Regions from separate parts of the Methylobacterium sp. 142-1Y genome, predicted to be linked through region 3. Evidence: riboswitches for the same ligand, from Rfam matches in the RefSeq annotation. Region 3 holds a riboswitch; each other region holds the start of a gene.
The links. A riboswitch is a leader RNA that binds a small molecule or an ion and turns the genes downstream of it on or off. The one in region 3 is predicted to bind thiamine pyrophosphate.
Positions count from the first base shown of each region.

Region 1 (7,232 bases), 860 kb from region 3:
CCACCATCGCGGCGGCGGGGCTCACGGCGGTGACGCTCTACCTGCTCGGCGTGATGCTGCACCACGTGATCGGCCTGCCGGCTCCGGTCGCGATGCTGTTCCTGGCGGTGCTGGCGAAGCTGTCGAGCGCCGTTTCTCCCCACCTGCAGGCGGGCGGCTTCGTCGTCTACAAGTTCGTGCAGACGGGCATGACCTATCCGCTGCTCTTCGCCATCGGCGTCTCGCTGACCCCGTGGGACAAGCTGATGTCCGCCTTCACGGTCCCGAACCTGATCACCATCATCGCGACGGTGTTCACCCTGATGGCCACCGGCGCCTTCGTCGGCCGCCGCCTCGGCATGTACCCGATCGAGGCCGCGATCGTGAATGCCTGCCATTCGGGCCAGGGCGGCACCGGCGACGTCGCCATCCTCACCGCCGCCAACCGCATGCAGCTGATGCCGTTCGCCCAGATCGCGACCCGCATCGGCGGCGCCGTGACGGTCACGACGGTGCTGATCGTGATGCGCTGGATCGCCTGACCGGAAACGTCTGAGGATCGAGCGCCGGGATCAGCGGCCCGACCTCCGGCGCCCGCATCACCACCCCCATCACCGCGACGGCGGCGGCCCCCGCCTCGCGGCAGGATGCGGCCGTGCCGGGATCGATGCCGCCAAGCGCCACGACCGGCATCACGCCCGCCGCCTCCCGCAAGACCGCCAGTCCGAGCGCCGGCCCGTAGCCCGGCTTGCTGGCGGTCAGGAAAATCGGGCTCAGGGTCACGTAATCCGCCCCGGCCTCCCGGGCGGCCCGCACCTCGCCCAGGGAATGGGCCGAGACGCCGAGCAGGGCGCCGCGCCCGAGGCGGGCGCGAGCCGGCGCCACGGCGGCGGCCTCGCCGAGCTGGATGCCTGCCGCACCCACGCGCGCCGCCAGTTCCACGTCGCGCCCGATCGTCAGCGCCCCACCCACCCGCGCCACCTGGCCGGCCAGGGTCTCGGCCAGGGTCGCGCGCTCCGGAGCAGGCAGGTCGCGATCGCGCAGCCAGATCCAGCGGGCGCCCGCGATGAGGCAGGCGGCGACGCGGGTCTCCATGGGCTCGGGGCAGCCGTGCCGGTCGGTGACGATCAGCAGGCGCGCGGGCAGGCTCACGAGCCGACGAGGCCGAGCTGCGGGCTCGACGGCTCGGCCCGGGCGCGACGCGGGATGCGGCCGGCGAGATGCGCGAGGCGACCGGCTTCGACGGCATGGCGCATGGCGCGGGCCATCCGCACCGGATCGTCGGCCTTGGCGACGGCGGTGTTGAGGAGCACCGCGGCAGCCCCGAGTTCCATCGCGATCACCGCGTCCGAGGCGGTGCCGATACCGGCATCGACGATCACCGGCACGGGCGAGCGGCGGCAGATCAGTTCGAGATTGGCCGGATTGGCGACCCCCATCCCGGAACCGATGAGCGAGCCCATCGGCATCACGGCGGCGGCGCCGAGATCGGCGAGCCGGCTGCACACGACCGGGTCGTCGTTGCAATAGGGCAGCACCGTGAAGCCGGATTCGACCAGCTGGCGGGTGGCCTCGATCGTCTCGACGACGTCGGGATAGAGCGTCTCGCGGTCGCCGATCACCTCGACCTTGATCCAGCTGGTGCCGAGCGCCTCGCGGGCGAGTTCCGCCGTCATCACGGCATCGCGGGCGGTCTCGCAGCCGGCGGTGTTGGGCAGGAAGCGCGCCCCTTTGAGACGCGCCACGGTGTCGGAGCCGTGGCCGTGGAGCGAGATGCGGCGGATCGAGACCGTCACCACCTCGGCCGCGCTCGCCCGCACCGCCTCGCTCATGATGGCCTGCGTCGGATAGCCGGCGGTGCCGATGAGGAGGCGGGAGGACAGGGTCGTGCCGGCGATGACGAAGGGATCGTCGGGGGTGTCGGTCATGGAAATTCCTCAGCGTGTCTGAAAAAGTTAGTTCCGTCGCTTCACCGATTCCCACCCGCGACCTCATCCTGAGGTCGCGATTTGGATTCGACAACATTTTCGAGTTCTGTCGAGAAGCCCCGCACATCACTATTTTCGCGAATGAGCTTCTCCTGCACGCAATGCCGTCTGGACAGATGCTTGAGGCGACCCCAATCACTTCGGATCAGTGCTTCCTTCTTTGCACGTCCCCAGCCTTTGACTCGCCGCTCCATCGCGATCGCGTCCGTGATGCGCTCGAACATTTCGGCATAGACGAGTGTCACGGGTCGGCGCTCGCGCGTATAACCGGGATAGGTGCCGTCCTGGTGCTCGCCGAGACGCTTGTCGAGGGTCTCACCGCGTGCCGAGCCGACGTAGTAGCTGCCGTCGGCGCATCGAAGCATGTAGACGAAGGCGTTCATGAAGAATGGTCTCCGCCGACTGATCCGTTTCAAGGGATACCTGCAATCCAACACACAACCTCATCCTGAGGTGCGAACGAAGTGAGCCTCGAAGGAGGGCTCCAGGGATCGCAGCGATCGCTGGAGCCCTCCTTCGAGGTCAGTCGATCTTCGATCGACTGACACCTCAGGATGAGGTTCGTGGGTGGGATGAAGGAAAAGTCGGTGGTATCGCGCAACCCCATCGAACGACCTCACACTCACTACCCGCCCTGCATGGCGCGCACGATCTCGACGCGATCGTTCTCCGAGAGCGCCGTGCCCGCCCAGTCGCGCTGGCGCACCACCGCGCCGTTCAGCGCGATGGCGAAGCCCTGGGGGCCAGGCAGGTCGAGATCGGCGGTCTCCGCGCGCCAGAGGGCGTCGAGGGTGGCGGCCTCGCTGTCGCGGGGCTCGCCGTTCACGAGGAGCTTCATGCTGGGACTCCGGAAGCACGCGCGAACCGGGCGAGGCCGAAGGGAGCGGCCACCGGCAGCGTCTCGCCGCGCAGGATCAGGGTGGAGACGGCCTCGGCAGTGACAGGCGCCAGGAGGTAGCCGTTACGGTGGTGGCCGGCAGCGAGCACCAGGCCGGGCAGGGCCTCGCCGAGGATCGGGGCGTCGTCGTCGGAGGTCGGGCGAAAGCCGCTCCAGATGCCTGAAACCTGCATCTCCTCCACCCCCGGCAAGGCACGGCGGGCGCCCTCCAGCAGGGCGAAGACACCACCGGCGGTGAGGTGCGGGTCGAAACCGGTCTCCTCCACGGTGGCGCCGACGATGAGCGAACCGTCGCCCTTCGGCGCCATGTGGACCTGCTCGGTCCAGACCACATGCGCGAGGGAGCCGCTGCGCGGCGTCATCTGGAGCGCCATCGACTGACCCTTGAGCGGGCGCACCGGGAGCGCGAGATCCGGCACCAGGCTCCCCTCCCCGGCCCAGGCGCCGGAGGCGAGCACGACGGTACCGGCGCGCAGGGAACCCGCTTTCGTCTCGATGCCGGTGACCCGGCCGGCCTCGCGGGCGAGCGCGGTGACGGCGGTCTCCTCGATCAGCCGGCCGCCGGCTCTGCGAAACGCCTGGCGCAAGGCGGCCATCACCCGGGCGGGATCGACCTGGTGGTCGTCGGGACAGAACAGGCCGGCGGTGACGGTGGGGCGCAGGCCCGGCTCGCGGGTGCGCACCGCCGGTCCGGACAACCACTCGACGGCGAGGTGGTCGCGGCGCTGCAGGTCGTGGCGGAAGCGCAAGCGCTCGACCTCGTCGCGGCCCAGCGCGATGACGAGGGTGCCCTCGCGGCGGTAATCGATGGTCAGGCCGGATTCGGCTTCCAGCTCATCGCGAAAGGGATGCCAGAGGCGCTGGCTCTCGAGGCAGAGCGGCGACAGGATCTCGCCGCCCGGCTCGTGCTCGGCCGCGGCCGCCAGCATACCGGTGGCCGCGAGGCTGGCGCCGTCGCCAGCCCTGCCCCGCTCGATCACCGCGACGGCGAGACCGGCACACGCCAGACGCCACGCGATCGACAGGCCGATCAGCCCGGCGCCGATCACCGCCACGTCCGCGCGGTCCGGCAGCCGGTCGATGTCTTGGGTCTCGGACGATCCGCCTCGCCGTCCGATCGTCTGCGCGTGCACCCTCGTCTCCACGGTGGCCCGAAGAGAGTGGACGGCGCCCGATTGCCGGATGATGCGCGCGCGGTCCTGACGGACCTGTCCAATCCCTACGCCGGTATGAGCCGGATCAGGTTCGAAGGATTTCCGCGCCGACCGGGCCAGAGGGGCCACAGGTCCAGCGGTGTCTCAGCCCCTTGCCGGGGATCTCCCTGGAACGGCCGGAATGTGGCGAGCCGGCTCGTGTTCGTCAACCGCCTTCGGTCAGGCCCCTTTCCCCGGACGATAGATCGCCATCTCCTCGGCGATGCCGTCGAGGGGGTGGGTGCCGAGGAGTTCCGGATCGCCCCACAGGAAGTCGACGAAGGGCTTCGACATCAGGAGCGGTTCGGACAGGACCTTGTTGAGCTTGGCAAGCCGGCTGGCGAGGTTCACGTCGCGGCCGATCACCGTGAAGTCGAGCCGCGCGCCGGAGCCGACATTGCCGTAGGCCGCCTCGCCGTGGTGGAGCGCGATGCCGATCTCGATGCGGGTCGGGAAGCGCCCGGCGCGGTTGGCCTCCTCGACCCGGCGGAGTGCGGCTTGCGCGGCCGAGAGCGCGCCTTGCGCCGCGCCGCCGAGATCGTCGCCGCTCTCGCGAAAGATCGCGAGAAGCCCGTCGCCCATGTATTTCAGCACCTCGCCGCCCTCGCTCTCGATCGGCGGGACGAGGCAGTCGAAATAGGTGTTCAGCAATTCCACCGAGGCCTCGGGGGTGAGCGCGTCGGTGAGGTGGGTGTAGCCGCGCATGTCGGCAAACAGGATCGCCGAGCGGATCCGCTCGACCTGGCCGCGGCGGATGAAGCCGGCCAGGATCGCCTGGTGCGGCCCGTCGCCGACATAGACCCGCAGCACGTGGTCGAGCCGGGCGTTGAGGCCGCGCATCTCCATCACCGCCGACAGGGTCGGGATGATGAATCGCATGATCGCCAGGTCGTCGTCGCCGAAGCCGCGCGGATCCCGGGTCGCGAAGGTGACGCCGTTCTTGGTCCCGTTGGTGAAGAACAGCGGCACGGTGATGTAATGGGTGTAGCCCGCCGCCTTGAGTTCGGGGATGATGCTGTAACGGTCGTCCGGCGTCTCGCGCAGGTCGAGGATCAGCCACTCGCCGGTGCCGTAGACATGGGCGAAGGGGCTGCGGGCGAGCGCCTGCTCGGTGACCTCGCCGTGCGGGAAGAGGCGGAAGCTGACGCCGTCCTCCCGGGTCCAGAACCGGCCGACGCCGGAATAGTCCGAGTGCAGCGCGTCGATGGCGGTGGTGGCCCGGTCGACCGGCACGCCGAGCGCGTTCAGCCGCTCGGCCATGCCGGCGAGGAGATCGCCGGATTCCGGCAGCCGCGCGCCTTCGCTGAGCAGCCAGTCGCGCAGGGCCACGCAATCGCGGAACAGGCCGATCGGGATGTCGCTCGCCTCCGACCCGTCCGCCGCGGCCGTGGGCATCGGAGCGGGGGCGGGGCGAGGCTGGTCGGACATGGCTCTGACATGGGCTCTGCGCCCTGCCAGGGCAAGGCTTGAGAGTAAGGCTTGGCAGCGGTCGACCGGCCCGCCGGATTGGCACTCGACCTTGGCACTCGACTTCGCGCCTGCTAAGGCTGATGTCGTCGCCGGGCTCCATCCCGGCAGGCCGTAAGCGTCTCACGTCAGGCAACGCACTCCCCGGGCGGTTTTTCGCCGGGCGGGTGCGCAATGCCTCGTCCGGGCCGATCGCCCGTTCCGAAAGACGTGCCATGCTGTCCTTTCCCGCTCCGCGCCGCTTGCCGGCCTCCGCCGCGCCGCTCCTCACCGCCCTGCTGCTGTCGGTGATGATGACGTGTATCGTCTCGGCAATCGCGACGTTGCTCAGCCTCGGGCCGACCCCCGACGCCTTGTGGCATTGGCCGCGGGCCTGGGGCGTCTCCTGGCTCGTCGCCTTCCCGACCCTGCTGCTCGTGCTGCCGCTGGTGCGGCGCGCCGTGGCGCGGCTCGTGGCGCCGTAACGAAGAAGGCCCGGGGGCGGTCGCCTCCCGGGCCTTCCTCGATCGATCATCGGGCCTTCAGTTGTCGAGGAAGCTCCGCAGCTTCCGCGACCGGCTCGGATGCTTGAGCTTGCGCAGGGCCTTGGCCTCGATCTGGCGGATGCGCTCGCGGGTCACCGAGAATTGCTGGCCGACCTCCTCCAGGGTGTGGTCGGTGTTCATGCCGATGCCGAAGCGCATGCGCAGCACGCGCTCCTCGCGGGGGGTGAGCGAGGCGAGCACCCGGGTGGTGGTCTCGCGCAGGTTCGACTGGATCGCCGCGTCGATCGGCAGGACGACGTTCTTGTCCTCAATGAAGTCGCCGAGGTGGGAATCCTCCTCGTCGCCGATCGGGGTTTCGAGCGAGATCGGCTCCTTGGCGATCTTGAGGACCTTGCGCACCTTTTCCAGCGGCATCGCCAGCTTCTCGGCCAGTTCCTCCGGGGTCGGCTCGCGGCCGATCTCGTGCAGCATCTGGCGCGAGGTCCGGACGATCTTGTTGATCGTCTCGATCATGTGGACCGGGATGCGGATCGTGCGGGCCTGGTCGGCGATCGAGCGGGTGATCGCCTGCCGGATCCACCAGGTCGCGTAGGTCGAGAACTTGTAGCCGCGGCGGTACTCGAACTTGTCGACCGCCTTCATCAGGCCGATATTGCCCTCCTGGATCAAGTCCAGGAATTGCAGGCCGCGGTTGGTGTATTTCTTGGCGATCGAGATCACCAGCCGCAGGTTGGCCTCGATCATCTCCTTCTTGGCCTGGCGGGCTTCGCGCTCGCCCTTCTGGACCATGTGGACGATCTTCCGGTATTCCTGGATCTCCAGGCCGGTCTCGGAGGCGAGCGAGATGATCTGCTCGCGCAGCGTCAGGATGTTGACCGCGCCGCGCTCGGTGAAGTTCTTCCAGCCCTTGCCGCCGAGCTTGGCCACCCGCTCGACCCAGTGCGGATCGAGCTCGTAGCCCTGGTAGTGGCGCAGGAACTCGTCGCGGGCGACGCCGTGATTCTCGGCGAGCCGCATCAGGCGGCCCTCATGCGAGATCAGCCGCTTGTTGATGTCGTAGAGCTGCTCGACCAGCGCCTCGATGCGGTTCGAGTTCAGCGACAGCGACTTCACGTCGGCGACGACGGTGTTCTTCAGCTCGGAGTAGCGCTGCCCTTGCGACTCGGAGGCCGCCGCGCCCTTCAGCCGGGTCTCGGCCTGCTCGGCCTGGACCTTGCGCAGC
Region 1 is NZ_CM173224.1:949,317-956,548, forward strand. Features, by position in the region: gene AC3AOF_RS04455 (2-hydroxycarboxylate transporter family protein) at 1-521, shown strand, start outside; gene AC3AOF_RS04460 (thiamine phosphate synthase) at 484-1,131, opposite strand; gene thiG (thiazole synthase) at 1,128-1,907, opposite strand; gene AC3AOF_RS04470 (GIY-YIG nuclease family protein) at 1,949-2,350, opposite strand; gene thiS (sulfur carrier protein ThiS) at 2,593-2,805, opposite strand; gene thiO (glycine oxidase ThiO) at 2,802-3,998, opposite strand; TPP riboswitch at 4,064-4,197, opposite strand; gene AC3AOF_RS04485 (adenylate/guanylate cyclase domain-containing protein) at 4,239-5,486, opposite strand; gene AC3AOF_RS04490 (DUF2798 domain-containing protein) at 5,741-5,989, shown strand; gene rpoD (RNA polymerase sigma factor RpoD) at 6,047-7,232, opposite strand, start outside.
Region 1: linked by a shared signal. The riboswitch ahead of thiO (glycine oxidase ThiO) and the one ahead of AC3AOF_RS00475 (LuxE/PaaK family acyltransferase) in region 3 are both predicted to bind thiamine pyrophosphate.

Region 2 (7,232 bases), 1.4 Mb from region 3:
CGTTAACCTGCCGTTGCACCGCCGCTCAGGCCTGCCGGAGCGGCAGCGTCACCGTGAAGGTCGTTCCCGCTCCGAACTCCGATTCGAGGTCGATCCGCCCGCCGAGCGCCCGCACCAGGGTGCGGACATGGGCGAGCCCGATCCCCTCCCCCGGCCGGTCCTGGACGCCGGAGCGGCGGAAGAGCTCGAACACCCGGGCGTGATCCCGGGCATCGATGCCGCGGCCGTTGTCGCTCACCCGGATGACCGCGAGCCCGTCCGAGAGAGTGCCCGTCACCGCGATCCGGCCGGGCCGGTCCTTCGCCAGGTACTTGATCGCGTTGTCGATCAGGTTGCCGAAGATCTGCCCCAAAGCCACCCGGTCGGCGACGATGTCGGGCAACTCGCCGATGGTGATGACCGCAGCCACCGTGTCCGCTTGGTGGCGCTGCGCGTCGGCCAGGCTCTGGACCAGGGCGGTCATCGCCAGGGGCTCGGGCTGGAAGTTGCGCCGCCCCTCGCGCGACAGCTTCAGGATGGCGTTGATCAGCCCGTCCATCTTGGTGATCGCCGCCTTGATGAAACTCACCGATTCGGCGAGGTCGGCGTCGATTCGCGCGGCGTCCGGCCGACCCGCGAGCGCGGTCCGGATGTCGTCCTGGCTCGCCTCGATCTCGCTGGTGAAGCCCATGATGTTGACGAGCGGCGCCCGCAGGTCGTGGCTGACGATGTAGGCGTAGCGCTGGATCTCCTCGTTCGATTCGCGCAACGCGGCTTCCGCGGCGCGCTGCTCGGTGATGTCGGAATGCACGCCGACCCATTCGCGGATCGTGCCGTCGGGATCGAGCACCGGCACCGCCTGGATCGCGTAGGTGCGGAAGACCCCGTCGTGGCGGCGCACCCGGTGCTCGTGGGTGTAGCGTCGGCGCTCGGCCACCGCGGCGTTCCAGCTCTCGACGCTGGCGGCGCGGTCGTCGGGATGCACCGCCTCGGCCCAGCCATAGCCTTCGTACTGTTCAGGGCTCTGACCGGTGAGCGCGGCCCAGGCCGGCTGGTCGCCGGTCATCCGGCCGTCGGGACCGTTGGTCCAGAGCACGCCGCGCACCGCCTGGACGGCGGCGGCGAAGCGGTCCTGCTCGCGCCGCACCGAGGCGAACAGGCGGGCATTGTCCATCGCCACCGCCGCCTGGCCGGCGAGGCCCTCGATCACGGCGGCCTCACGGGTCCCGAAGCGGTGCGGCTCGGGATGGCCGAACAGCAGGGCGCCGAGGGTGGAGCCGGTGCCGGAGACCACCGGCACCGCGAGGTAGCTGCGCACCGGCAGGTGGCCGTGCGGCATGCCGCCATGGCTGCCGTAGCGCGGATCGGTCGTCACGTCCTCGCTCAGCACCACGCCGCCGGCCGCGAAGGTCGCGCTGAACAGGTTCGTCACCCGCGGCAGGCCGAAGCGGGTGAAGGCCTCGCGCGGCCCCCCGGTCAGGCTGAGGAGCCGCCAATGCTCCGGCCCGTCCGGGCCCTCCGGCACCCGCTCGAACAGGGCGCCGTAGGCCGCCCCGGTCAGGTGGGTGGCGGCCTCCACCACCGCGTCGCCGAGGCGCTGGCGGTCGAGCTCGCTCGAGAGCGCCGTGCCGAGGCGGTTCAGCACCTCCAGGCGCTGGGTCTCGGCGCGCAGCGCCGAGGCGGCCCGAGCCCGCTCGGCGGTCCGCTCGCGCTGGCGCTGCGCTGCGCCGGCGATCTCGGCGCTCACCGCCGCGACCTCCGCCGGCACCCCGGCCAGCACCGGCGCCGCGCGGCCCAGCCCGAGGGCGACCGCCTGGTCGCGCAGGGCGTGGAGCGGCGCCGCGATGCCGCGGGCGAAGGCCAGCGCCAGCACCGCCGCGATCGCCGAGAGCATGACGCCGAGCCCGGCAAACCAGACGAGGGAGGCGCGCACCGGCGCCGCCAGCGCCTCCTCCGGTACCCCGACGGCGACGCGCCAATCCGGCACCCCGGCCCGCGCATAGGCGATGAAGAACGGCTCGCCTTCGAGCGAGCTGCCGCGCCAGTGGCCCTCCGGCCCGGTGGCGGCGCGCAATTCGTCGGGGGCCTGCGCGCCGGTGAACCGCTCCGGCAACCGGGTGCGGGTCAGCACCCGGTGGTCGCGGTCGATCACGCTCATCACCCAGTCCTTCGGCACGCCGCCGGAGGCGAGCACGTCGCGCAGCCGCGAGGTGGGCAGGGAAAAGGACAGGAGATAGAGCACCGCCTCGCCGCCCCGGCGCATCACCGGCACCGTCACCCGGAAGCGTCCGTCGATCACGCCCGAGACCGCCGGCCGGCCACCGAGGGCCGCGGCGTCCGCGGCGTCGATCCGTTCGGGGATCGGTTCGCTGCCGAGATCGATCAGCCGCCGCCCGTCGGGATCGCGCAGGATCGTCGGCAGGCCGCTGCGGCGGGCGAGTTCCTGCACCTGCTCGCGGAACGCCGTCACGTCGCCGCGCTGGAGCGCGTTGGAGAGGCTCAGGGCTTCGAGAGTGGCGATGAGGCTCGCCAGCTCGCGGTCGACCGCCGCCGCCTCGATCCTGGCACGGCCGAGCGCCTCCGATTCCAGGCGCCCGCGGGCGGCGCCGGCGAACTGCCACAGCACCACGCCGCCGAAGATCAGGATCGGCACCGCCAGGCCGAGGCCGAAGACGACCAGGCGGCGCACGATCGAGCCGGGACGCCGAGTTCCCGGGACAGGGGACGGGGCAGGCCCGGGCGGGGTGGCGGGGGCCTGCATCGGCATCGTGGAGGATCCTTACTCGCCGGCTTCGACGTACAGCCTCCCGCCCTCGCCCAGGAATTCCGCCGATTTTTGGGCCATGCCGGCTTCCCGCTCCGCTTCGCTCAAGGGTGTGGCTTTCGCGATCACCTCGCCCGCGGCCTCCATGGCGAGCACGTCGGCGCGCAGATCCTGGGTGATCTTCATCGAGCAGAATTTCGGGCCGCACATCGAGCAGAAATGCGCGACCTTGTGGGCGTCCTTCGGCAGAGTCTCGTCGTGGTAGGCGCGCGCCGTGTCCGGATCGAGGGAGAGGTTGAACTGATCCTCCCAGCGGAAGTCGAACCGGGCCCGCGACAGGGCGTCGTCCCTGAGTTGCGCCGCCGGGTGGCCCTTGGCGAGGTCGGCGGCATGGGCGGCGATCTTGTAGGTGATGACGCCGGTCTTCACGTCGTCGCGGTTCGGCAGGCCGAGATGCTCCTTGGGGGTCACGTAGCAGAGCATCGCCGTGCCGTACCAGCCGATCATCGCCGCGCCGATGCCGGACGTGATGTGGTCGTAGCCCGGCGCCACGTCGGTGGTGAGCGGGCCGAGCGTGTAGAACGGCGCCTCGCCGCACTCGGCGAGCTGCTTCTCCATGTTGACCTTGATCTTGTGCATCGGCACGTGGCCGGGGCCCTCGATCATCACCTGGCAGCCCTTGGCATGGGCGATCTTGGTCAGTTCGCCCAGGGTCTCCAGCTCGGCGAATTGCGCCGCGTCGTTGGCGTCCGCGATCGAGCCCGGGCGCAGGCCGTCGCCGAGGGAGAACGACACGTCGTACGCGCGGCAGATGTCGCAGATCTCCTCGAAGCGCTCGTAGAGGAACGATTCCCGGTGCCCGGCGAGGCACCAGCGCGCCATGATCGAGCCGCCGCGCGAGACGATGCCGGTGACCCGCCGCGCGGTGAGCGGCACATGGGCGAGGCGCACGCCGGCATGGATGGTGAAGTAATCCACCCCCTGCTCGGCCTGCTCGATCAGGGTATCCTTGAACACCTCCCAGTCGAGCTTGAGCGGGTCGCCGCCGACCTTCTCCAGCGCCTGGTAGATCGGCACCGTGCCGATCGGCACGGGCGCGTTGCGCAGGATCCAGCCGCGGATGTTGTGGATGTTGCGCCCCGTCGACAGGTCCATGACGGTGTCGGCGCCCCAGCGGATCGCCCACACCATCTTCTCGACCTCGTCGGCCGCCGAGGAGGTGACGGCCGAGTTGCCGATATTGGCGTTGATCTTGACGAGGAAGTTGCGGCCGATCGCCATCGGCTCGAGTTCGGTGTGGTTGATGTTGGCCGGGATGATCGCCCGCCCGCGCGCCACCTCGTCGCGCACGAAGTCCGGCGTGATGAAGGGCGGGATCGCCGCCCCGAAACTCTCGCCGTCGGCGAGCGCGCCCTCGGCCTGCGCCAGCATCGCCTCGCGGCACAGGTTTTCACGATGGGCGACGTAGATCATCTCGTCGGTGACGATCCCGGCCCGCGCGAACTCGTACTGGGTGACCCTCTGGCCCGGGCCGCCCCGGCGGATCGTGCGGGCGGCCGGGCACGGCGCCACCAGCCTGTCCTCGGCCACGAAGCCGTTATCCTCGGGCTTCACCGCCCGGGGCGCCACCGCCGCATAGCCGCGCGTCTCGATCCAGGGGGCGCGGATCTCGGGCAGGCCGGATTGCAGGTCGATGCGGGCGCCCGTCTCGGTATAGGGCCCGGAGGGATCGTAGACCCGCACGGGCGCCTCGCACGGATCGGTCAGGACGATCTCGCGATAGGGCACCGCCAAGTCGGGGCGGTCCCTGGGCGACGCATAGACCTTCGCCGAGCCGGTGATCGGCCCGGTGGTGACGCTCGTTGGAAGATCTTTGGCGAGGATCGGTGCGTTCATGGATCTCTCCGGGGGAGACGATCCGGCCTCGGGGCGCGAGGACGCACGGGCAACGTCGATCATGGCAGGTTCCCGTCCCTCCGCCGGTACGAACCGGATCAGGTTCAAGGGTCAGGACGCACGCTCGTCCAATCTCAGCCCCTGCCGGCGGGGCCCCCCTCGGTAACGGCACCACTGTCCGGCGGCGGGTGGGGTTTGTCAATCGCGGGTTGAAGGAACGCTGCGGCATCCCGGCGGCCGCGGTGGCGGTTGCGCGGCCTTGAACCCCGCCCAGCCGGCGCCCCAGATACGGGGGACTTCCCCGTCTTTCAGGAGTTGGCCTTGGGACGCCGTGACCGGCGCTGGCGCGACGACGATCCCTCCACGCACGGCCCGGGCGCCCGCAACCCGGTGATCTGCCCGCTCTGCGAGCGGCCGATCCCGCCCGGCGCCCGCCAGAGCCGGCACCACCTGACGCCGAAGCTCAAGGGCGGCACCCATGGCGAGACGGTGCAGCTGCACCAGATCTGCCACTCCGCGATCCATGCCCGCCACAGCGAGGCCGAGCTGGCGCGTCGCCTCAGCGACGTCGAGAGCCTGCGGGCCGAGCCGGAGATCGCCCGCTTCCTCGCCTGGGTGCGCGGCAAGCCGGACGATTTCCACACCGCGACGCGGATGACCCGGACGCGGCGGGAGACCAAGCGGAGCTTTCGTTGAGAGACGCCGGGTCCTCGTCAGCAGGGTGAATCGATCCCGACGATTCTTCGCGCGATTCGACCGGCCGGTCCGGCTCCGATCTTTACGTCTCCCTGCGAGCCTCGGGGCCGTCCTCGTGGAGACGCCCGATGTCCGCCCGTCCCAACACCGAACCCGCCCTCTCGGTCCGGCCGGACGATCCGGTCCGCCCGCCGGTCCGCCCGCACGCCGCGCCGGAGACGGGGCGCCTCGCCTGGGTCGACGTCGCCAAGGGCATCTGCATCATCCTGGTGGTGATGATGCACTCCACCCTCGGGGTCGGCGAGGCGATGGGGGGCGAGGGTTTCATGCACCACGTCGTGGAATTCGCCAAACCGTTCCGGATTCCCGATTTCTTCCTTCTGTCGGGCCTGTTCGTCGGCCGCGTGGTCGATCGCGACTGGCGCCTCTTTTCCGACCGGCGCATCGTCCACTTCGCCTATTTCTACCTGCTGTGGATGGTGCTCCAATCGGCGGTGAAGTACGGCCAGATCACCGAGGGGGCGGGCCCGGGCGCGTTCCTCGCCCATCTCGCCTACGGCCTGATCGAACCCTATTCGACGCTCTGGTTCATCTACCTGCTGGCGGTGTTCTCGGTCGCCGTGAAGCTGCTGCGCGGGGTGCCCGGCCCGGTGCTGCTGATCGGCGCCGCCCTGCTGCAACTGGCCCCGGTCCATACCGGCTCGACCCTCATCGACGAGTTCTGCGCCCGCTTCGTCTACTTCGTCGCCGGCTATCTCTTCGCGGCCCGCATCTTCGCGCTGGCCGACTGGGTGCGGGCGCGGTCGGGCCTCGCGCTCGTCGGCCTCGCCGCCTGGGCGGGGATCGAGGGGGCGCTGGTCTTCACGCCGACCGGCTTCCCGTCTCATCCGAACCTGGCCGGCCTGCCGGGGGTGAGCCTGGTGCTGGGAGCCGCCGGCGCGCTCGCTATCGTGAGCGCGGCCGCCCTGCTGACCCGGGCCGGCGGCCCCGTCACGGCGATGCTGCGCGCCTGCGGCGAGCGCTCGATCGTGATCTACCTCGCCTTCTTCCTGCCGATGGCGGGGTTGCGCACGGTGCTGGTGAAGAGCGGGATCATCGCGGATGTCGGGGTCGTCTCGCTCCTCGTCACCGCGACCGCGGTGGCCGTGCCCCTCGGGATCGAGCGGTTGGTCCGCCACACCCCGGCCCGGTTCCTGTTCCGCCGGCCCGCCGCCTTCCACCTCGTCGGCGAGGAGCGCGCCACCCCGGCACCGGGCCTCGCCTCCGCTCGCGCGACCTGATCCCGCGGATCTCCGTTCACGAGTCTTCTTCCACGAGTCTTCGGCTCGGCGACGGCGCTCCCGCAAGGGGCGCCGTTTCACAGCCCGGCGGGCGCAGGGCATGTCTTCCCTCACGTCCTGACTTACGGTTAGCCGGACGGGCTGCGGCGCAATGGTCGCAAGTCTTTACCGATCATCAGCGATTTCCGCACAGATTCCGCCAAGGTCATGGAACCGGGGCGGACCCAGATGGAAGCGTGTTTCCGCCTCCGGGACGGCGCCGGCCTGTTGCTGCTCCTGCTTGCGCCACTCCTCGTCGTCGCCGTGCCACGCTCCGAGGCGGTGGCCGTGCTCGGCCGGCCCGGCAGCGGCATCGCCGAGGCGGCCGGCATCGTGGCGGCGGCGGGCGGCGTGCTGGTGCGGACGGGCGCGGCCGGCCTCGTCGTGGCGCGGTCGAGCGAGGCGGGCTTCGTCGGACGCCTCTACGGCGCCGGGGCGTGGCTGGTGCTCGACCCGGTCGTCGCCGGCGGCTGCGGCCCGGGACCTGACCCACAAGACGCTTCTTCTCCGTCACCGAGCGCTGCCCGATGATGACCGACGCCGACGATCTCCGCCGTTCCTACGCCCGCATCCTGATC
Region 2 is NZ_CM173224.1:1,489,339-1,496,570, reverse strand. Features, by position in the region: gene AC3AOF_RS06980 (ATP-binding protein) at 26-2,746, opposite strand; gene thiC (phosphomethylpyrimidine synthase ThiC) at 2,759-4,639, opposite strand; TPP riboswitch at 4,698-4,809, opposite strand; gene AC3AOF_RS06970 (restriction endonuclease) at 4,961-5,335, shown strand; gene AC3AOF_RS06965 (acyltransferase family protein) at 5,464-6,615, shown strand; gene AC3AOF_RS06960 (hypothetical protein) at 6,844-7,185, shown strand; gene AC3AOF_RS06955 (methyl-accepting chemotaxis protein) at 7,182-7,232, shown strand, end outside.
Region 2: linked by a shared signal. The riboswitch ahead of thiC (phosphomethylpyrimidine synthase ThiC) and the one ahead of AC3AOF_RS00475 (LuxE/PaaK family acyltransferase) in region 3 are both predicted to bind thiamine pyrophosphate.

Region 3 (7,232 bases):
ACTAACCTCGAAGGAGGGCTCCAGGGATCGCGTGGTATCTGGAGCCCTCCTTCGAGGTCAGTCGATCCTTGATCGACTAACACCTCAGGATGAGGTCCAGGATGGGATGGGCCGGAGCCGCGGACGAGCCGTTCTGTCGTAGAATATGCCGACTGCCGCACCATCCCTCACCCCATCACCAACCCCCCATCCACGGTCAGCACCTGCCCGGTCACGAACCGGCTCTCCTCGCCGGCGAGAAACAGCACCGGCCCGGCCACGTCCTCCGGCGTCGCGAGGCGGCGCAAGGGGGTCTGGGCAATCAGAGCCTCGCGCACCTCCTCGGGCGTGTCCCGGCTCGCATCGGTGCCGGTGACCAGCCCCGGCGCCACGCAATTGACCCGCACGCCGACCGGCCCCAGCTCGGCCGCGAGGGTGCGGCTGAAGCCGATCAAGGCCGCCTTGGCGGTGGTGTAGTCGTGGTAGGGGATGCTCGGGCGCGCCACGAGGTCGCTCGCCAGGTTGACGATGGCCCCGCCGCTGCGCCGGGTCATCAGCGGCAGCAGCGCCTGGACGACATTGTAGGCCGCCCGCACCGCGCCGTCGAACTGGCGCTGGTAGGATTCCCACGGCACGTCGCGGAAGCGCGGGCGGCGGTCGGGATCGAAGCGGTAGGGCGCGAAGGCGTTGTTGACGATCGCGTCGAGACGGCCGACCTCCTCGGTGATCCGCGAGGCCAGCCTCGCCACCGCGTCCGCGTCGGTCACGTCGGCGGCGACGGTCAGGGCCTGGCCGCCGAGCGCCCGGCATTGGTCGGCCACCGCCTCGGCGGCGGCGTGGTTCTCGCGGTAATTGACGATGACGAGCCCGCCTTGCGCCGCGAAGGCGGTGGCGATGGCCGCGCCGATGCCGCGGCTTCCTCCCGTGACCAGGATGGCGCGGTCGCCAAACCTCATCGCGCGCCCTCCTTGCCCGGGATCAGGTCGCTCTTCACCACTTGGCCCATGTCGAGGGAGCGGGCGATGAGGCCGAGCTTGCGGAACTGGTCGGCGCCCTGCTGCAGGACGGGCAAGTCGAAATGGCCCAAGCCCTCGCGCTCGGTGGTCGGCGACACGCTCGACAGGTTGCGCAAGGCGATCACCTCGCGGTTGATCGCCTCGTCGCGGCCGTTGATCGCCCGGGTGACGGCGAGATGCGCCGCCTCGTCAGGCTTGGCGATCATCCAGGCGGCGGAATCGCGGTAGGCGGCGAGGAAGCGCTCGAGCAGCGGCTTCTTCGCCTCATAGTCCTTCCGCGTCACCACGAAGATGTCGCTCGGCAGGTTGAGATGGTCGCGCACCGCGATCACATCGACGTCGCCGAGGCCCTTGGCGCGGCCGACGAGCAGGCCGGTATCGGTGGCGGCGGTGGCATCGACCTGGCCCTGGATCAGGGGGGCGAAGTTGAGCAGCCCCGTGACCTCCACCGTCACGTCGCTCTCCTTCAGCCCGGCGGCGGCGAGCAGCAGGAGCAGGTGCTGGCGGGTGCCGCTCGCCAGGCTGTAGACGCCGACGCGCTTGCCCTTGAGATCGGCGATCGAGCGGATGCCGCGGTCTTTAAGCGCCACGACGTTGAAGACGTTCTGCGGATAGATGTTGTAGATCGCCACCAGATCCGCCCCCTTGTCGAGGGCGAGATAGAACGAGGCCGGGTCGGTGAAGGCGACATCCGCCTGTCCCGAGAGCAAAGCCTGGATCGCCGAGCCGCCGCCATTGCCCGGCACGTAATCGAGGGCGATGCCCCGCGCCTTGAACAGCCCGTGGTCGGGCTCGGCCAGCAGGTTGGTGATCTCGCTGATCGGCTGGCTCCAGCCGGCGACGGTGACTTTATCCAGGGTCTGTGCCAGGGCCGGGGAGCCGAGCCAGGCGAGGGCGAGGACGAGGAGCAGGCGTAAGGCGGGCATGAATGGTCAGTCTCTCGCGTAACGGCGCAGAATCAGGGACTCAAACCCCCGGGCAGCCTCGTAGACGACCATGCCGAGGGCGGTGATGACCACGAACAGGGCCAGGATCAGGCTCGAATCCATCACGCTCTGGGCGGCGATGATCGAGGCGCCGAGGCCCTGGCGCCCGCCGACGAACTCGCCCACCACCGCGCCGACGAGCGCCAGCACGATGGCGACGCGGAAGCCTGCCAGGATCACCGGCAGAGCGGCGGGCAGCTTCAGGCGCAGGAGGGTCCGGGCGCGGCTCGCGCCGAGCATCCGGAACAGCTCGCGCTGGCCCGGCTCGACCTGGGCGAGGCCCGTGAGGGTGTTTTCGAAGAGCGGGAAGAAGCAGATCAGCGCGGTGATCACCACGGTCGGCGTCAGGCCGAAGCCGAACCACAGGATCAGCAGGGGACCGAGCGCCAGCTTCGGCACCAGCTGGCTCGCCAGCACGTAGGGGCGCAGCACCCGGTGCAGGCTCGGCCATTCCGACAGCAGGATGCCGGTGCCGAGGCCGAGAATCGTGCCGGCGAGGAGGCCTAAGCCCATCTCCGTCATGGTCACGCGCAGGTGCGGCCAGAGCCGGCCGGAGGCGATCTCGCCCCACAGGGTCTCGGCGACGGAGGAGGGCGCCGGCAGGACGAGGGGCGAGACGCGGCCGGAGCGGCACCACGCCTCCCAGGCGGTCAGCAGGGCCGCCAGCAGCAGGGCGGAGGCGAGCCGCGTCCTCACGCCGCCCGCCCGATCGCCGGTTTGGCCCGATCCATGACCGCGCGGAGCGACCGGCACACGGCCCCGAAGGCGGGATCGTAGCGGATGCCGGGCGGCCGGGGGCGGGGCAGCGGGACCGCATCCTCGTGGACGAGGCGTCCGGCCGCCATCACGCCGACCCGGTCGCCGAGATAGACGGCTTCACCGATGTCGTGGGTGACGAACAGAGCTGCGGTGCCGCGGGACGCGCAGAGGCGCAGGAGGTCGTCCTGCAACTCCTCGCGGGTGAGCGCGTCCAGCGCCGCGAAGGGCTCGTCGAGGAGGAGCAGGCCCGGCTCAGTCACCAGCGCGCGGGCGAGCGCCACCCGGCTCTGCTGCCCGCCCGACAGGGAACCGGGCCGGCGCCCGGCAAGATCCCCGAGGCCCATCGTGCCAAGGAGGTCGCGGGCCGCCTCGCGATCCGCGGCTTGCGGCCGGCGCTCGAGCGAGACCGGCAGGAGCACGTTGTCGAGGGCCGATAGCCAGGCGAGCAGGGTCGGGGCCTGGAACACGAAGCCGACGCCCGGCGCCGGGCCGCGCACAGGCTCCCCGCCGATCCGGACGAGGCCCGAATCCGGCGCGATCAGCCCGGCGGCGAGCTTGAGCAGGGTGGTCTTGCCGCAGCCGCTGCGGCCGAGCAGGCAGTGGATCGCCCCGCGGGGGATCGCCCAATCGACGCCCGCCACGGTCTCGGCGTCATCGCCGGGAAAGCGGTAGCGGATTCCGTCGAGGGCGAGATGGGCGTCAATCGGCATAGGGCGCGAAGCCTTCCGCCGCCGCCTCGGCGCCGCCTTCGATCTCCGTCATCGTCACGAGGTCGAGCAGGCTGAAGCGCCCGTCATGGTGCCAGCCGGCCTCCGGCGCCGTCATGCGGCCGATGGCCGAGATCCGGGTGACGCCGGCCCCGGCGAGGTCGTCGGCGAGCGCCATGAGCCGCGCGGGAGCGGCGGCGATTCCGGCGGTCTGGAGATAGGCGCGGTGGGGCGCCACCCGGGCCGGCACCTCCGCCAGATCGTCGACCGCCACCACGGCCACGCTGCGGTTGAGGCCGGACGGGCTCAGACCCACGGTGTCGTCGAGCAGGACGACGCTCCACGGATCGGCCGGATCGCCGAGAAGCGTCGCGCTCCCGTCGAGGGCCCGCATCTCGTGGGCGTTGCGCCAGCCTGCGAGGGCCGCCGCTTCGCCCGGGTCGAGCCGCCGGCGCGGATGGCGGCTCGCGAGCGCGGCGAGTTCGTGGGCGAGGTGGCGGGCGAACTCGTCCGGCGCGGTCGCGCCACCGCGCTCGACGAACAGCATCTGCGGCGCGTAGCAGCCCTGCTGCTCGTAGCGGACGATATCGTGGGCGGCGAGGCGGGCGAGCGGGCCGGCGCGGCGGCTGTCCAGGGCCTCCCGGGCGATCATGGCAAAGCCGATGCGGTGGCCATGCGGCAGGAACCGGGCGGTGACCGGCACCTTGGCGCGGAGCGCCGCCAGGGTGTCGTTGCCGCCATAGGCCATGACGCAGTCGGCCTGCGCGAGGAACGTCGCCTCGGGCCCGCCTTCGCCACCCTTCCACCAGGTGATCGCCAGGCACTCGCCGAGGTCCGGGTCGGCCTCGGCGATCGCTTGCGCGAACCAGCCGGCGGTCAGCGGCTCGGCGGAGGCGAGCTTGCCGACCGTGCCGGCCTTGACCAGCAACCCCGAGACGAGACTCCACAGCGGCAGGGCCGGGACGTTGCCGGCCCAGACATGGAGCAGCAGGTCCGGCCCCCGTGCCCGCACCAGCCCGCCCTTCACCGCCGGCTGGAACCCGTCGAGCACGGCCGGATTGGAGAAATCCTCCGCGAGGAAACGCAGCAATTGCGGCCGCCGGAAGGTCTTCAGGTAGCTCGTCAGCCCGAGCCGCACCGTCTCGCGGTCGTAGCCGGTGACGACCGGCAGCAGCGCCTCGGCCTTGCGGCGCAAAGGATGCGCGCGGTCGAGCAGGCAGGCGCTCGCCCGGTCGATGGCCGCGACGATCCGGGCGGTCTCCATCCGCCGCAAGGTCTCGCGGGCGCGGGCGCGGACATGGGCGCACAGGGTCTCGGCCTGATCCTCGGTCAGCTCCGGCAGCGCCACCGCGACGGTTTCGCCCCAGGCCCGGTGCTGGACGATGCGCCGGCCGATCGCCTCGGGACTGAGCCCCGGCAGGTACCCGGCTTCCTCGATCGTGCTCATCCCTGCGCGGCGGCCAGGAATTCGGCCACCGCGACCGAGCAGCCGCGCGACGCCGAGCCCTCGACCCGGCCGAGCAGCCGGAAGCCGCCGGGCACGATCACCCCGGCATCCTCGGTCAGGATCGCCGAGACGGAGTTGAAATGGGCGAGGTCGTGGTGGACCAGCACGCCGGTCTCGCCCTCAGGGACGTCGATGCCGGTGAGCGGATCGACGACGCGGCTGCGGATCCAGTGCGGGCCGGACTTCACCGGCGGGCAGGTCGCGTTGCCGTCGTCGTAGAACTGGGTGCTCAGCTCTGTCATGCCGTACATGTTGAGGCAGGCTTCGCGCGGCACGCCGAAAGCCGCCGACAGCCCGTCATAGAAGGCATCCGGCTCGATCTCCCGCGACTGGCCCTTGAAGCCGCCGGTATCGAACAAGAAACTCCCCGGCGGCAGGGCGAAGCGGCGGCCACGCTCCTTGAGCGCATCCATCACCGGCACGAAGGCATAGGTGGCGCCGAGCAGGGCATAGGGCTCGCCCGAGGCCTCGGCCTCCGCCAGCGCCGCCAGCAGCGCATCGAGGTCGAGCCCCGCGGGACCGACGAAGACCGCGCTGTCCGCCGTGCCGAACCGGTCCTTCGCCAGCGCGAGATAATGGGCCAGCGACGAATTGGGCAAAGCCGCCTCGTCCGGAAACAGGATGCCCATCCGAATCGTGTCTCGCCCGCGCATGATCCGGGCGGCGAAGCCCGCCAGCATCGAGGCGTCGTAGACCGCGAGCGTCGGGTGGTAGCTGCGGCCGCGTCCGCTCCCGGTCGTGCCGCTCGTCATGAACACCCGCTCGGCCGCGTCCGGCGGGGAGCAGCTCAGGGTCAGGTCCTTGAACGCCTTGATCGGTACCGCCGGGATGTCGCGCCAGCGCCGCACGGTGAGCGGCGTGCGCCCGCGCTGCTGCGTGAAGCGGCGATAGGGCGCGTTGTGGGCGAACTGGTAGGCGAAGAGCCGCAACGCCAGCGCCTCGAACTCCGCCTCGCTCGCGCCCGGCCGTCCGATGAAGTCGAGCAGGGCCTCGACGATCTCCGCTTGCGACATCACGGCCACCTCGCGCCCATCCCGGGCGAGGGCCAGACCGAGCGGAGATCATGCGCGAAAAGACGGCAGGTTCGGCCTTTGCGCCGCGCCGGTCCCGCATCCCTACGCCGGCATGACCCGGATCAGGTTCATAGGGTCACCGCGGCGCCCGGACGAACCGGACCGGCGGAATCTCAGCCTCCTCGCGAGGCTCCCCTGGGAGCCGGGGAGAGTGGGGGGAGTGGGGCTACGTGTCAAGCAGGGCGCGCCGGTCCTTCGTCCGGCGCGAGGGATCGCCCGGTACCGCTCGACCCCCGGACCGGTCAGGTCGTCGCCGGCGCCTCGTCGGAGATCCCGACCTTGGCCCAGACATAGACGGCGAGCAAAGCCACTGGCACGCCGATGAGCGAGGTCAGGACGAAGAACCAGGGAAACCCCGTCCGCTCGACGATGAAGCCGGAAAATCCCGCCAGCACGCTGCCCGGAAAGGCGCAGAGCGAGGTCAGGAGCCCGAACTGGCTCGCCGCGTGCCGGGTCGAGGCGAGCGTCGACATGTAGGTGATGAGCACCACCGACGCGAAGGCATAGGCGAAGCCGTCGATGCCGACGGTGACCGCGAAGGTCCAGAAGGCCCGGCCGCCGTCGCCGCCATGCGCCGCCAGGTAGGCGAGGCTCAAGTGCGAGGCCGAGGCGGCGATGGTGCCGACGAGGAGGCTCGTCAGCATGCCGATCCGCGGGATCAGGGCCCCGGCCAGGAAGGTGCCGCCGAGCCCGATCCAGAAGCCGAACAGCTTGGTGACGGTGGCGATGTCGGTGTTGGTGAAGCCCTGGTGCTTGAACAGCGGCACCGCCATCGCGGTCGCGATGTAGCCCGGCATGCGAAAGCCCGCCACGAGCAGCAGGATCGCCGGCGCCATCGGGCCGAGGCGGCGCAGGAGGTCGGCGATCGGCTCCCAGATCGTGTCGAGGAGGCCGGCGCGGGGCGCGTGGGGCACCTGGTCGGAGGGCGGCTCGGGCGCGAGGACGGCCGCCGCCATGCCGACCAGCATCAGGGCTCCCATGGCGAGGTAGGCCCCGCGCCAGCCGATCCGGTCGGCCAGCAGCAGCGCGCCGGCGCCTGCCGCGAGATTGCCGATCCGCCAGCCGATCTCGGTCCAGGACGACAGCACGGCCTGCTTCTCGGGCGGCCGCACGCTGGTGATGCGCCAGCCGTCGATGACGAGGTCGAGGGTCGCGCCGGCAAAGCCCAAGGCCACCGAGAACGCGATCGTCCAGGCGAGCCAGTG
Region 3 is NZ_CM173224.1:86,987-94,218, forward strand. Features, by position in the region: gene AC3AOF_RS00450 (3-oxoacyl-ACP reductase) at 168-935, opposite strand; gene AC3AOF_RS00455 (ABC transporter substrate-binding protein) at 932-1,921, opposite strand; gene AC3AOF_RS00460 (ABC transporter permease) at 1,928-2,677, opposite strand; gene AC3AOF_RS00465 (ABC transporter ATP-binding protein) at 2,674-3,450, opposite strand; gene AC3AOF_RS00470 (acyl-CoA reductase) at 3,440-4,894, opposite strand; gene AC3AOF_RS00475 (LuxE/PaaK family acyltransferase) at 4,891-5,967, opposite strand; TPP riboswitch at 6,067-6,164, opposite strand; gene AC3AOF_RS00480 (AmpG family muropeptide MFS transporter) at 6,270-7,232, opposite strand, start outside.